Linked DNA regions of Draconibacterium halophilum. The protein of the gene in region 1 interacts with the protein of each later gene in a pairwise test. Links are inferred from orthologs where the notes say so. Each region holds a gene or a part of one and is shown on either strand. Other genes may lie near its edges.

The links.
Region 2: the proteins of tpiA (region 1) and pepT interact in binary tests that used the Escherichia coli proteins (3 or more experiments, as listed by UniProt). The link is inferred for Draconibacterium halophilum from one-to-one orthologs.

The regions. Positions count from the first base shown.
Region 1 is NZ_CP048409.1:2,351,044-2,358,879, reverse strand. Bases 3,105-6,024 are described here. They hold tpiA (triose-phosphate isomerase), read left to right. Parts: upstream 3,105-4,145; coding sequence 4,146-4,904; downstream 4,905-6,024. Other genes in these bases: G0Q07_RS09505 (TonB-dependent receptor), read left to right, coding at 5,790-6,024; G0Q07_RS09510 (hypothetical protein), read left to right, coding at 5,107-5,541; G0Q07_RS09520 (BT_3928 family protein), read left to right, coding at 3,105-4,006. Outside these bases: G0Q07_RS09540 (NAD(P)H-dependent flavin oxidoreductase), read right to left, coding at 1-316; diadenylate cyclase CdaA, read right to left, coding at 446-1,252; folP (dihydropteroate synthase), read right to left, coding at 1,308-2,129; G0Q07_RS09525 (DUF1599 domain-containing protein), read left to right, coding at 2,321-2,866; more of G0Q07_RS09520, read left to right, coding at 2,876-3,104; more of G0Q07_RS09505, read left to right, coding at 6,025-7,836. UniProt on the Escherichia coli protein: Involved in the gluconeogenesis. Catalyzes stereospecifically the conversion of dihydroxyacetone phosphate (DHAP) to D-glyceraldehyde-3-phosphate (G3P).
Region 2 is NZ_CP048409.1:3,358,071-3,365,948, forward strand. The notes cover bases 2,425-5,386. They hold pepT (peptidase T), read right to left. Parts: upstream 4,538-5,386; coding sequence 3,311-4,537; downstream 2,425-3,310. Other genes in these bases: tilS (tRNA lysidine(34) synthetase TilS), read right to left, coding at 2,425-3,124; G0Q07_RS13485 (hypothetical protein), read right to left, coding at 4,622-5,308. Also shown: G0Q07_RS13465 (GH92 family glycosyl hydrolase), read left to right, coding at 1-1,060; G0Q07_RS13470 (VOC family protein), read left to right, coding at 1,266-1,649; more of tilS, read right to left, coding at 1,805-2,424; proS (proline--tRNA ligase), read right to left, coding at 5,479-6,954; G0Q07_RS13495 (hypothetical protein), read left to right, coding at 7,053-7,878. UniProt on the Escherichia coli protein: Cleaves the N-terminal amino acid of tripeptides.

The DNA.
Region 1 (7,836 bases):
TTAACCACCCGGTCCACTTTTTAGGACTACCGGCCGATGTAAAAACCACAGGCACTTCGTGTGCTGCAATAATATCCATAATACGTTCGGTTTCGGGATACATCAACGGCACATTCACTCCAAAAGGTTTATCAGTTGCTGCCTTTATTTTCACGATGTGCTCTTCCAGCGTTTCGGGGTGCATCGATCCGGCTCCCAAAAGCCCAAGTCCGCCACTGTTACTCACTGCTGAAGCCAACTTCCACCCTGAACACCAAACCATTCCGCCTTGTACTACAGGATATTTTATATGGAATAAGTTACAAATACGATTCATCTGTTTGTCTTCAAAAAATTAGATTGTGAAATTACAAATATGTAGTTAGCTCAACGATTTAACATTCGCCAAGGTTTATAAAATAATGGGAATAAAATATGTGCAGATTGGTTGAACAACTAATTGTAACTACTTTTTCTTACTGGTAGTTTTGTCATCGTAAAAAATATTCTCTTCCAGAATTTGAACAAGGGTTTCCTTTGATACCCGCCTTTTAATTTCCCCTTTTTGTGCCACCGAAATCGATCCACGCTCTTCAGAGACAATAATACACAACGCATCTGAATTTTCAGTCATTCCAATAGCTGCTCGATGACGAAGTCCCAAAGCTTTGTCCAAATCTTTTTGAGTTAATGGAAGAATACAACCAGCCGCAACAATCCGGTTTCCTTTAATAATAATAGCCCCGTCGTGCAGTGGCGAATTCTTGAAAAATATGGTACGAATAAGCACCGAAGATATTTTTGCATTAATTTTTTCTCCGGTATTAATCTGCTCATTTAACTCGGTTTCCATCGCGATAACGATTAGTGCACCGGTTTTTGTTTTCCCCATGGCCTGACAGGCCTCAACAATATTCTCGATCTGGCGATGTTTTATACTTTTTGGTTTTCCCTGACCGAACAACTTGTCAAGCATCAGTATTTTATTCACATTATAATTGGTACCGATAAACACCAGAAATTTCCTTATTTCGGGGTGAAAAACAATTATCAGTGCCAAAACACCAACACCAATAAACTGCCCCATTATCGATCCCAGCAATTGCATATTCAGCGCCCGAACGATTAACCAAACCAAATAGAGCGAAAACAGGCCGATAACAATATTAAAAGCTACCGTTCCTTTTATAAGACGATAAAGCTGATACAGTAAAAATGCCACCAGCAGAATATCAAGAATATCCAGAAATCGTATTGTTATAAATGCAAGCATTAAATGATTGTTGCTTTAATTTCACAAAATATTTTCACGGCTTCAATAGCTTCTTTTACGTCATGCACACGCAAAATATCAGCCCCCCCATTAATGCCAATGTGTTCGCAACAGACGTGCCGTTTAGTGCCGTTTCCGGGGATGCACCAAGTGCTTTCCATATCATCGATTTACGACTTAAGCCTACCATAACCGGCAATTGGTAAACCTTAAACGCATCGAGTTTATTTAATAACTCGAAATTATGGTCGAGTGTTTTTCCAAAACCAAATCCAGGATCAAGAATAACCTCTTTTACACCCAGTTTATTTAGTTTTTTTACTTTCTCGGCAAAATACTGCGCTACTTCGCGAATCAGGTCGTCGTATTGAGGATCCTCCTGCATGTTAAGCGGAGTTCCTTTTATGTGCGACAGAATGTATGGGACTTGCAACTTGCCAACAGTTTCAAACATATTTGTGTCGAGTGTACCCCCCGAAATATCGTTAATAATTATGGGCCCCACCTCATCAATAACACGAACAGCCACCCACGAACGAAACGTATCTACCGAAAGAGCAAGATCGGGAAATGCATTGTGAATAGCCTTTACTGCCGGTAAAAGTCGTGCTAACTCTTCCTTGGTAGAAACAGTTTTTGCCCCTGGTCGTGTAGAAACCGCACCTACATCAATAATGCCGGCACCATCAGCTATCATTTGCTCAATGGCTTTTAGCATCGTAGCTTCGTCTTCCATTTTTCCACCATCAAAAAACGAATCGGGCGTAATATTCACAATTCCGGCAACTACAGGAATGGATAGGTCAACTTCTTTTTCACCAAGATGTAATGTACTGTTTCGTTTCAGGAACTTACCGGCTGACTGCGTAATCAACATAAGAACTGAGCTTTTATGTTTAACAAATTATTAACGAACTATTAATTGTCGTTAACTACAAATGTAGAATAAAACGGGCCAAATTTGTCATTTTTTAATACTTTTATCCGGCAATTTTAGCATACAAAAACAGACAGAACATAGCGAATTTAGCACAATTGGCTCAATCAGAAGAAAAAAGACAAAGAACAATGGACAAAACAAATAAGCAATACGACCAGGTAATTTCAATCTGCCGTACTATTTTTTCAAAGAAAATGACCGATTACGGCACCGCTTGGCGAATATTGCGTCCGACCTCACTTACTGACCAAATATATATTAAAGCACAGCGCATTAGAAGCATTGAAGAAAAAGGCATATCAAAAGTTGACGAAGGTGTAAAACCAGAATTTATTGGTATTATCAATTACTGCATTATGGGGTTGATTCAGCTGGAACTGGGACCGTCTGACCACGAAATTCCAAACGAAAAAATCCAGGAACTTTACGACAAGTATTTCAACGAGGCCAAAATGCTGATGATGAATAAAAACCACGATTACGGTGAAGCCTGGCGAAATATGCGAATCAGCTCGTACACCGACCTTATTTTAATGAAAATACAACGTACAAAACAAATAGAAGATAACCAGGGCAAAACACTCATTTCGGAAGGTATTGATGCCAACTACATGGACATGATAAACTATTCTGTATTTGCCATGATTAAAATTGAATTTGAAAACGAAGAATAAAATCACTCTATGAATATTGTAAAACAGCTCGCCCGAATTCTTTTTGGTATTGTTTTTATTTTTTCTGGATTTGTAAAGGGAATTGATCCCTGGGGTTCGGCCTACAAATTTACCGACTACTTTAATGCCATGGGTCTGGATTGGATGCTTTGGGCAGCTTTTCCGCTGGGCGTTCTCCTGGCTTTTGCCGAGTTTGCCATTGGTGTAGCCTTTTTATTTAACTGGCGGATGCGCCTATTTTCGTGGCTGGGGCTGGCATTTATGGTCTTTTTTACGCCGCTTACCCTTTGGATCGCACTAAAAAACCCGGTAACCGACTGCGGCTGTTTTGGCGATGCACTGGTAATTTCAAACTGGGAAACATTTTATAAAAACCTGGTATTTATTGTGCTGGCCATTATTGTTGTAGCTAACCGCAACTGGTTTGCCGACAAAGTAAAAAGCAAAGTACCGGCCATTATGAGTATTGGTGTTTTTATCGTTTATTTTGGTATTGTTTTCTATTCGTACAATCATCTACCAATTTTTGATTTCAGACCTTATAAAGTGGGTACCAATATTCCTGAAGCAATGAGTATCCCCGATGATGCACCACAGGAAATCTATGAGAATATATTCTACTATAAAAACAAAAACAGCGGCGAGGTGAAAGAATTCACCGAAGACAACTACCCGTGGCAAGACACTGTAAACTGGGAATATCACGACATGGAATCAAACTTGGTGCAGGAGGGCTATGAACCACCAATTCATAATTTTATAATTGAATCGCCCGAAGGAGATGATATAAAAGACTTTTTTATTTACGACGAGAATTATGTTTTTATATTGGTGGCCTACGATCTGCATAAAACCAGCACTAAATCGCAGGACAAAATAAATGCATTGGCGCATTGGGCAATGGATCAGGGGTATTCGTTTATTTGCCTTACCTCAACTTTGCAAGACGAAGCGATGCAATTTGCTGAAAAAAATCAGGCTCCTTACGAATTCTTTAATGCTGACGAAATTACCTTAAAAACAATGATTCGTTCCAACCCGGGCTTGATTGTAATGAAAGACGGAACGATTCTGGGAAAATGGCATTACAATGATATTCCAACTCCGCAAGAAATTGAAAGCGAGTTTATAAACGAATAAAACCCGTGCTTACTGCTTTAAATTCCGTAAACAAATAGTTAATTGTATTTAAGCATTATTTTCAATAGCCCGCGAATCAATTAATTCGGTTAAATTTGTGATCGATTTTTGAAAATCTAATAAACTAAAATTCAATAATATGAGACAAAAAATAGTTGCAGGAAACTGGAAATGTAACACCACCTTGCAAGAAGGTGTTGAGTTGGCAAAAGCTGTTGACGCCATTGTAGCGAGCGAAGGTGCTAACGATGTAGTTGTTGTATTGGGAACACCATTTACACACATTACAAAAGTAGTTGAAACAGTTAATACTGACAGAATTGGTGTATCAGCTCAAAACTGTGCTGCTGAAGCCAAAGGAGCTTACACAGGTGAAGTTTCTGCTGAAATGGTAAAATCAACCGGTGCCGAATATGTTATTTTAGGTCACTCTGAGCGTCGTGAATACTACGGTGAAACAAGTGAAATTCTTAATAAAAAAGTAGCCCTTACGTTAGAAAACGGATTAACTCCGATTTATTGCTGTGGTGAAGCTTTGGATATTCGCGAAGCAGGCACACACAACGAATATGTTGTAAACCAATTGGAAGAAACAGTTTTCCAACTGTCAGCCGACGATTTCAAGAAAATCGTTATTGCTTACGAGCCAATCTGGGCAATTGGCACAGGTGTTACTGCAAGTTCTGACCAGGCTCAGGATATGCACGCTAATATTCGCGCTGCAATTACGGCCAAATTTGGCGAGGAAGTTGCTGAAGGAACTTCGATTCTTTACGGTGGTAGCTGTAAACCAAGCAACGCAAAAGAATTATTCGCCAACAAAGATGTTGACGGTGGTTTAATTGGTGGTGCTTCATTAAAAGCTGAAGACTTTATTGGAATCATCAACGGATTCTAGGTTATAAGCCATTAAAAAATATTGAAAAGCCATTTCCTCCTCAGTTAGGAAATGGCTTTTTTCGTTAACAATAAACCACTCCCAAGCCATGTTTCGATGATATTTGCTACATTTACCTCTGTTCTTAAGAAACATCTGCTAAGGCCGGGGTATTATAAGAAAGAACATTGCATTATTCTTTTGGGTCAAACTTTTTTATTGCATGAAAAAACTGGTATTATTTGTTGGTCTGTTAACCTCAATAGGCATTATCAGTTGTGATTCTTCAAAAAAATCGGAAGAAATAGCCTCATACACCTACAGTGAGAAAAAAGTAGAAATGAGCGATTCCTTAAAAGCAAAGATTCCGGTGTGGGTAGAAGAAGGGAGAATTTGCTATGGTTTGGTTATTCAGGTAACTAAAAATGATAAACCGGTGAAAGGGAAACCCGTTAAAGCCAAAGTGGTTCAAATAGACGAAAATTCGGTAAAAATGAAAGCCATTGAAACGGTAATTCTGAATGAAACAATAGATTGCAGTTTAAGAGGAATAAACAAAGGCCAGGTATGGGACGAAAAAGAAGGTGACCTTTATCTTTCGATCGATGAAGCAATTGAGGCACTTGAAAAGATGAATATTTACCAACAGGATAACTAAACCCTGTTTTAATTTGAAAATCTCCCTGCTTTTTCTCAGTAAATAAATTTAACCTTACAATTACCTCATCATCTTTCTACAATTCTTTTTAGAAGACGTATATTCTCAAATTGTACGTAAACAAATCGTTGACCTCAAATATTGACTATATTTAAAATTTTATTGCAAAAACAGGAAATTCCACAATTAAAACAATAATGAAGTGGTATTAAAAGAACAGAGTAAAAGAGTCGTTTTCGAGTGAACATATGAACCAATTTTTAAAGCATATAATTTCCCTGGTAATTACAACACTACCTTTATATCTGTTTGCTCAAAATACTTATAATTTTTCCGGAGTGGTTGAGCACATCGAAACCAAAGACCAAATAGGTTTAGTTGCCATACAATTATTGGAGCTAAATCGATGGACAACATCGGATTTAAATGGTGAGTTTAATTTTGATGATATTCCAGAAGGAATATATACGATACAAGCTTCGTGCTTAGGTTACGAAAGGTACGAGAAACCAGTTGAAATTAAACGAAATATTGCGAGCTACAATATATCTATGGAGGTTAGCTCTCTCGGATTGAATGAAATAACTGTTGTAGCCCGGGAGAATACCAGTTTAAGTTCATCTTCAACCATCGAGAATGTTGCGATTGAACATTCACAGCCTACAAGTCTTTCCGATATTATGCAGTTGGCTCCCGGCCAGATTTCTTTAAATCCCGATTTGTCAAAGGCCAATCAAATAACAATCAGGGATATAAACACCTACTCGGGAGAAGACAGAACCAGACCAGCTAATTCCAATGATGCTTTAGGAACTGCAATTATTATTGATGGAACACCAATGGACAATGATGCAAATATGCAATCAGTAAATACAACCACACAAGGTCAATCAAATGCATATTCCACAGCTGGAGGCGGAATAGATATTCGTCAAATATCAACGGATTTTATCGAATCCGTAGAAGTTATCCGGGGAATTCCATCAGTACAATACGGCGATTTAACAACTGGTGTAGTGCTGATAAAAACAAAATCAGGAAAAACGCCTCTTAAAGGAAAAGTGAAAACCGACCCAAAAATTAAACAAGTCGCAATTTCCAAAGGATTTTTGCTTGAAGGTGAAAACAAAGGAGCTGTAAATATTGAATTTGACTATACCCATTCATATGATGATTTGAGAGAACCTGCAAGTATTTATAAAAGAATAAACGGACAATTTGGCTACTCAAATACCCTTTTTAAGAAACATAATCCCTTAAGTATAAATTTTAAGGGAAATTATTTTCGCACACTTGATGACGAAAAGAAAGATCCGGACCAGCGAAAACTGGAACGTCAGCGCGAAAGAGAATCTGGTTTAGATTTGAAAATTTACGGAAAATGGTCGCTTCAAAAATGGTGGCTTGGCAACTTATCTTATAACTTATCGGGTAGCTTTAAACAGCAGAACTTTTACAACTATACATTAAATACCACTTCTGCTACTCCCATCCCAACAAGCTACTTAGCAGGAGAATATGCTGTAAATATTTTACCATCGAGTTATTATTCCGAACTAAACGTTGATGGTAAACCTTACAATTATTTTGCAACAATTAAACTCGATTCAAGATGGAAAATTGGAAAAATGAGCCACAAAGTATTGTATGGTTTTGACTGGCGGGTTTCAGGCAATAATGGAGAAGGCAGGCTGTACGACCTAACCCGGCCGCCAAGAAATGCAATTGAAACCCGGCCCCGTGCATTTAAAGATATTCCGGCAAGCAAAAAACTGGCTCTTTTTGCCGAAGATAGAATAAACCTGCCAATTGGCACTAACAACCTGGAAGCTCAAATAGGGATACGCTACAACAATTTCCTTCCAAAAGGGATCTTCTCTACCAATGGATTTAACGCTCTGGAACCAAGAATAAATGTCGCCTACAAAATAACAGATAACGACACAAAAAGAATACTTCGCAACCTTACACTCCGAGGTGGCTTCGGAAAAACATCAAAAACACCTACTATGTTGCACATGTATCCGGATGCCGCTTATATTGACAAACTGAGTTTTAATTACTCACCGGAATTAATTGTTTCAACAACAGAAGTTATTGAAGACACCAGCAATCCGAGCTTAAAACCAATGTCAAATAAAAAATATGAATTGGGAGCCGACTTCAACATTAAAGGCATAAAATTTATTGTTACCGGATTTAGCGAGAGAATCAGAAATGGCTACAGCTGGGAATACCAATACTTTTCAATAAATTACCGAAAATGGGATGATTTGGGAAAGGGATTCTTACCGG
Region 2 (7,878 bases), 1.0 Mb from region 1 along the record:
CGATTCGTATTTAAAAGGAATCCGCGATTATGATATTGAAACACTGTACGAAGCTATGATAAAAAATACCAAAGGGCACATGGAAACCGTTGAATCGGTTGGGCGTTTTGGTGCAGAGTATTACAACAAACTGGGTTATGTGCCATACAACGTTGGCATTAACGAAAATACAGCCCGCACATTGGAATATGCTTATGCCGATTACTGTATCTGGAAACTGGCAGAGGAGCTGGGTAAACCTCAGGAAGAGATTGACCTGTTTAAACAACGTGCCCGCAATTTCCACAATGTTTACGATCCGGAAAGCAAACTGATGCGTGGTAAAAACGAAGATGGTACTTTCCAGTCGCCATTTAGTCCGTACAAATGGGGCGATGCTTTTACCGAAGGAAACAGCTGGCATTACACCTGGAGTGTATTCCAGGATATTGAAGGCTTGAAACAACTGATGGGCGGCAACGATGATTTTGTGGCTATGCTCGACTCTGTTTTTGTTGTTCCTCCAATTTTCGACGATTCTTATTACGGGGGGACTATTCACGAAATTCGTGAAATGCAGATTGCCGGAATGGGCAACTATGCACATGGCAACCAGCCTATTCAGCATATGATTTATTTGTACAATTATTCCGATCAACCGTGGAAGACACAAGCGCACGTTCGCGAAGTGCTTACAAAATTATACTCGTACCAGGCTGACGGTTATTGTGGCGACGAAGACAACGGTCAGACATCAGCATGGTATGTTTTTAGCGCGATGGGATTTTATCCTGTTAGCCCGGGAACTGACGAGTACGTGCTCGGATCGCCACTGTTCAACAAAATCACGGTTACCCTCGAAAACGGTAATGAGTTTGTGATCGACGCAACAAATAACTCGAAAGAAAACGTTTATGTAAACGATGTTGTACTGAACGGCGAGACGTACAACAAGAACTTCCTGAAACATGCTACCATTCAAAATGGAGGAGAGCTAGTTTTTGATATGGCTAGCCAGCCAAATAAAACACGCGGAACGGAAACAAGTAGTTTCCCTTACTCGATGACTTTTGAAGAATAAAAGTACAAAGGCACTTTCCTGCAATGTGAGTTTTAATCCTGCATGGCGGAAAGTGCTTTTCTTTTGATCCCCTCTCAAAAAAATCTGCTCCTCCTTATAAAAACAACATTTTTCAGTTCATTACAAGAGCTTAAAATTCGACAAGTTGTAAAACCTTGTGCCCAAAATTTGTGTTCTATCGGTATAAACTTTTAATGAAACGATTATGCAAAGTAATGCAGTAGGCTGGTTTGAAGTGCCGGTTACCGACATGAACCGGCCCATGAAATTTTACGAAACCGTTTTAGATGTAAAACTAGACCGCAACCAAATGGGACCACTGGATATGGCATGGTTCCCAATGACTGATGAAAGCTACGGCTCAACTGGATCACTCGTTTGCCACCCCAAGTTTTATAAGCCTTCAACTGAGGGAATTATAATTTATTTTACGGCCCAATCCGGCGACCTAAATAACGAACTATCGCGCATTGAAGATGCCGGCGGTAAAGTATTACAGCCTAAAACAAGAATTTCGGATGAATATGGATTTATGGCGTTGATTATCGACAGCGAAGGCAACCGCGTGGCCTTGCATTCAAGGGGATAGTAGCTTGCCAAAGCTAAGAATAACTCCGTGGCGAATAAAAAGACCAACATCTCAATCGTTATCCTCGATATTTTTCAGGAAATTATTACAGATGGATTTAGAAAAGACAGCAAGCAGTTTAAGAAAAATATTTTCGAGGTTTTCCCTTGTAGCTTCTACTCTATCTCAATTTTCAGCACCTGTTTTGTTGAAGAAGTTACTTTAAAACGGTTATCCAGTCGGTGCCCCATAATCCACACGATTTTTTTACCACTGCACAGCAGCCAGGTATTTTCTTTTTCGTGCAGTGGAATTTTTTGGTCGATAAAAAAATCGCTCACCTTTTTAAAACCGGTCATTCCCAGTGGCTGGAAATAATCGCCTTGTTGCCATTTACGCATAAGCAGCGGAAATTCTACTTCATCCAGATCTACACAAGCAATATTCCGGTCTTTTATAATCACAAAGTCCTTAACATCTAATCGTTCAATTGAAATACCGAAAGGCGCAAACAATTCCATATCTTCCTTTTCGATATAGTAAAAGCGATCCTCATCGTTTTTTAGTTCAGATAAAAACAGGGCATCACGATCTTTTACCAGGCGGTGTGTTTTTGAGAAGAACTGTTTCCCTGAAACGTTGTTCAAACTTTGACAAACAGCATCCACCACACTGGCATTAAAACCGTACCCCGACAAGATCTCGAGTAATACTGTTTTGGAATGAACCGATTGTTGCAAGGCAGAAATAGAAATTAACAACTGGTCTTTTTCTTCCGTCAAAATCTCATTGATTTCGCTTCCAACAGCCGCCGCATAAACATCGTAGGCAGCTTTCAGATTCTCAACGCTGGCCATGAAGTTTTTATTGAACGCCGGATTCAACTCCGAAAATAATGGTAGGATTTTATGTCTCAAAAAATTACGCTGATAAACCACTTCATTATTCGACGAATCCTCGCGGTAAGCAATGTAGTTTTGGGTAGCGTATTTTTCAATGTCTTGGCGACTGGCAAATAACAGCGGACGTATCAATTTCCCTTTTTTTTCTTTTATTCCGGTAAGGCCTTTTATTCCCGTTTTCCGCGAAAGGTTCAGAAAAAATGTCTCAATCAGATCATCCTGATGATGAGCCGTTACAATCAGGTCGTATTCATACTGCTTACGAATGCGCTCAAAAAACTCATAACGCAATTCGCGCGCTGCCATTTCTATAGAAATTCCTTTAAGATTTGCATAGTCCGTGGTATCAAAAGTTTCGAAATATGCCGGCGTTCCATGCTGTTCCACTTTTTCGTGCACAAAAGCCTCATCATCATCCGACTCAGCTCCACGCAAGCTAAAGTTACAATGGGCTATGCCGTATTCAAACTCCGAATGTTCGAATAAATGCAACATGACCATACTGTCAATTCCGCCACTAACAGCCAGCAAAACTTTTTGTCCAGGCTTAATAAGTTGCTTCTCCTTTATATTTTTTATGAACTGATCGAACATGGATTGTTTTGCTATTTATTTCCTCTCTTTCTGAAAATTATAGTACTGAAGCGAATAAGCGCTAAGCGGTTAGAATCGCTAAGCGCGTTGTTGTAACTGATTCTGTCATTTCGAAGGAGGAACGACTGAGAAAACTCTTCCTTGAAGAACAGATTTCTCCTCATTCTTCGTCGAAATGACAAGCAACTACTTCTTTATTTTACCCACCGCCTGCGCTATGTTCAAAATCACTTCAACCGATTTAAGCATCGAAGGAATGGGAACAAACTCAAATGGCCCATGAAAATTATGGCCCCCGGCAAAAATATTAGGGCAAGGCAACCCGTCGTATGATAAACGTGCGCCGTCGGTTCCTCCGCGAATAGCTTTGATTATCGGTTCAACACCGGCATCCAACATGGCTTTTTCGGCTATGTCGATAATATATTTTACCGGCTCCACTTTTTCGCGCATGTTGTAGTATTGATCAGTAATTTCCAACTCAACAATTTCTTTTCCATATTCCATATTAATCAGTTTAACTACCTCTGTCAGTAACTGCTTTTTATCTTCAAATTTGCTTTTGTCGTGGTCGCGGATCAGGTAAAACAACTCAGCTTCTTCAACTCCGCCATTCATCGAAAGCAGATGGAAAAACCCTTCGTATTTTTCGGTATGTTCCGGACGTTGAGTTGACGGTAACATGCCAATCAATTTGTGCGCAACTAAGAGTGCGTTAATCATTTTATTTTTGGCCGCTCCGGGATGTACGCTCAATCCTTTAATTTTAATCGTGGCACCGGCTGCATTAAAGTTTTCAAACTCCAGCTCTCCAACCTGCCCGCCATCCAGGGTGTAGGCAAAATCGGCTCCAAATTTCTTCACATCAAAATAATCGGTTCCTTTACCAATTTCCTCATCGGGCGTAAAAGCGATGCGAATTTTTCCGTGCTGGATATCTTTTGCGTGTAGCAAAGTTTCGGCAGCAGTTACAATTTCCGCCACTCCTGCTTTATCGTCGGCTCCCAACAGCGTTGTACCATCGGCAGTAATAATATCTTGTCCTTTGTAGTTTAATAGCTCAGGAAACTGCTTTGGATCGATACAAACCTTGTTCTTCAGAAAAATCGTACAACCATCATAATTCTCAATGATCTGCGGTGCTACACTTTCACCCGAAAAATCAGGGCTGGTATCCACATGGGCAATAAAACCCACCACAGGACTATCGCTAACTCCTTTTGCCGGAATAGTTGCCGTAACATAGCCGTAATCATCCATTTCCACCTCACCTAATCCAATCGCTTTTAACTCTTCAACCAGTTTTTTCATAAAAACCAACTGCCGATCGGTACTCGGATAAGTTTTACATTTTGGATCGGAAGTGGTGTATTGTTTCGCGTAATTGATAAATCGTTCTACTACTTTTTCCATTCTGTTATTCTGTCTTTTTAATATTCTATATTTTGTTATATGCAAATTTATACTTTTTGTTCACTATAAAAACTGATGCTTGTTCTATACATCATCGGAATTAAAGGTAAATCCCAAACGTTTGCCGGTTACCATTTTCGAATGACTCATTTTTTGCCGCATCTGATCGACCGTGGCCACTTTTACCTGATCGTAAACCGGCATCAGCAAATCGAACTCAATACTGTACTGAATAGCTGTTTCAACAATTTGTCGAACAAATCCGGGAGAAATGGTATCGTTGGCAAAATCTTTCACTACCTCGTCGGATTGTCGTTTCCCTTCAACAAAAAAATGTTTGTCTTTGTTGATGAAAATGCGCGCAACGAGGTAGCCCAAATCATTAACACGATTGTATTTAAACGAGTCGGCCAGAAAATTATAAATATTGATAACGCCACAATAAGCACGCATAGCGTCATCTTTAATGTATTTTGTTTTCCACACCGGGTGTTTATCATCGAATTCGAACACATTAGAGTGCATACTAAAAATCAGCAGATCGCCACCCACTTTAAACTCAACTTCAAAAGGTCCTCTGTCGCTGTAATGCGGTAAAGCCACATCCGGCACCTTGCCTTTTACAGCTTTCAAATAATCTATTTCAAGCTGATTTAGAACTTTTTTCAGGATAGTAAATGTTTGCCGGGTATTCTCGTAAATCTGTTGTTTTACCGTTGATTTGATAACCAGTGCTTCAAGAAACGAAGCCCGAACTTCTTTATCTGACATAGCGTACAATTATTAACGTTTAAATGTACGTATTTACTGAAAAAAAAGAAAGCAGCCCAGTTGAGCTGCTTTTAATATTTTTTCTCTTACGTCATGCTGAATTTATTTCAGCATCTTATTTTGTACAATTGAGACTCCGATCCGTCAACTGACGGACGGAATGACGGCAATTAATAGGCCAGTGCAAATAAAACTCTGCGTTTTGAAGGTTTACCTGAGTATATACAAACACCTTCTTCCTCTTCGTATTCCAGCGGCATACAACGAATGGTTGCCTTGGTTTCGTTTTTAATAGCTTCTTCGGTTTCAGAAGTGCCATCCCAGTGTGCCGAAATAAAACCTCCGGAAGTTTTCAACACCTCTTTAAACGCTTCCCAGGTATCCACTTTTCGCGTATTTTCGGCCCTGTAATCATAGGCTTTCTGGTAAATATTTTGCTGAATATCTTCCAGCAATTTTTCTACGTATTCTTCGATATTTTCAAGTGGCGTAACTTCTTTTGTCAGGTTGTCACGACGGGCAACTTCCACCGTCCCGTTTTCCAGGTCGCGTGGTCCAATAGCCAAACGCACAGGAACACCTTTTAATTCATGTTCTGCAAATTTATAACCCGGTTTGCGTGTATCGCGGTCGTCGTATTTAACGGAAATACCTCTTGCTTTCAATTTAGCAACAATTCCATCCACCTTTTCGGTAATAGTTGCAAGTTGCTCCTCTTTACGATAAATAGGAACTATAACCACCTGGAAAGGCGCCAGTTTTGGAGGAAGCACCAATCCATTATCGTCAGAATGCGCCATAATTAACGCTCCCATCAAGCGGGTTGAAACCCCCCATGATGTTGCCCAAACGTAATCTTCTTTGCCCTCTTTATTTGCAAATTTAACATCAAAAGCTTTGGCAAAATTCTGCCCCAGAAAATGCGAAGTTCCCGATTGTAATGCTTTCCCATCCTGCATTAAAGCTTCAATAGAGTAAGTTTCCAAAGCACCGGCAAAACGCTCGTTGGCCGATTTTAAACCTTTTATAACCGGAACAGCCATAAAATTCTCGGCAAAATTGGCATAAAGGTTAATTATCGTTTCAGTTTCCTCAATTGCCTCCGCCTTTGTAGCATGGGCAGTGTGACCTTCCTGCCACAAAAACTCGGTAGTACGCAAAAACAGGCGGGTACGCATTTCCCAACGCACCACATTTGCCCACTGGTTACAAAGAATTGGCAAGTCGCGGTACGACTGAATCCAGTTTTTATACGTATTCCAAATTATGGTTTCAGAAGTAGGTCGTACAATCAATTCCTCTTCCAGTTTTGCATCCGGATCAACGATCACTCCTCCATTTTCCTCGTCGTTTTTTAAACGATAGTGAGTTACTACGGCACACTCTTTTGCAAATCCTTCAACGTGAGCAGCTTCTTTACTAAAAAAAGATTTTGGTATAAATAGCGGGAAGTATGCATTAACGTGTCCGGTTTCTTTAAACATACGGTCTAATTCGGCCTGCATTTTCTCCCAAATGGCATAGCCGTAAGGCTTTATAACCATACACCCCCTTACCGCTGAGTTCTCGGCAAGGTCTGCTTTAATGACCAAATCCTGGTACCATTGTGAATAATTCTCGCTGCGCGAAGTCAATTCTTTAGCCATAATCTAATATTTGGTATAGATTTTGTTTTTAATTGTATAAATTTTGAGCTTACAAAGAAAGTAATTATTATTGACATTAAATAAACGGAGGATACCTTATGAAATCAAGATTAACATTATTAGGATTACTGGCTATCATACTTGGTGCCTGTACCACGGGAGGATATGTGTCTGGTACTTATTCCGACGACATCTATTTTAATCCGGGTGAAGTTCCTCCTCCAATAGCAGTTGAAGAAGTTGCTGAAGAGCCGGTAGAAAAATCGGCCAACGCGATGATCATCAGCAATATTGAAAGAGAGGAAGATGGTTCTAACACCATGAACAACTACATCTTTGAAGGATCAGAAGAAGATGCCGATGTGTTGCGCTACAACATGGACCAAATGGAAATGGAAGCCAGCGACACGACTGTATATTACAACGACGACGAGATGAAATACGTAATAAACAATTATTACGATGGAGATGAACTGGATTACGCTTACCGTATCCGCCGTTTCCACCGTCCGTCTTTCTACGATCCGTTTTACTGGGATAGCTGGAGTTATTACGACCCATTCTACTACGATCCTTATTATTATTCATCAATGTACTCACCTCGCTGGTCGCTTGGCTGGTCGTTGGGTTGGGGTGGATTTTATTCTGGTTGGGGTTGGAATTCTCCATACTATGGCTGGGGCCACGGATATTACTCACCTTATTATGGTGGAAGATATTATGGTAGTTATTATGGTGGCTGGTACGGTAAAGGAAGCTATTATGGCGGAGGTTATAGTGGAGGCTACTACAATAACGGAAGAGATTATGCGTATGGCCAACGCCGATCTTCAGGAACGAACGTTTACCGTGGTGATTCAGGTCGTCGATCAACATCTGCAGTATCGGCCAGAAACGACCGAAGTGGAACAGATAATGTTAATA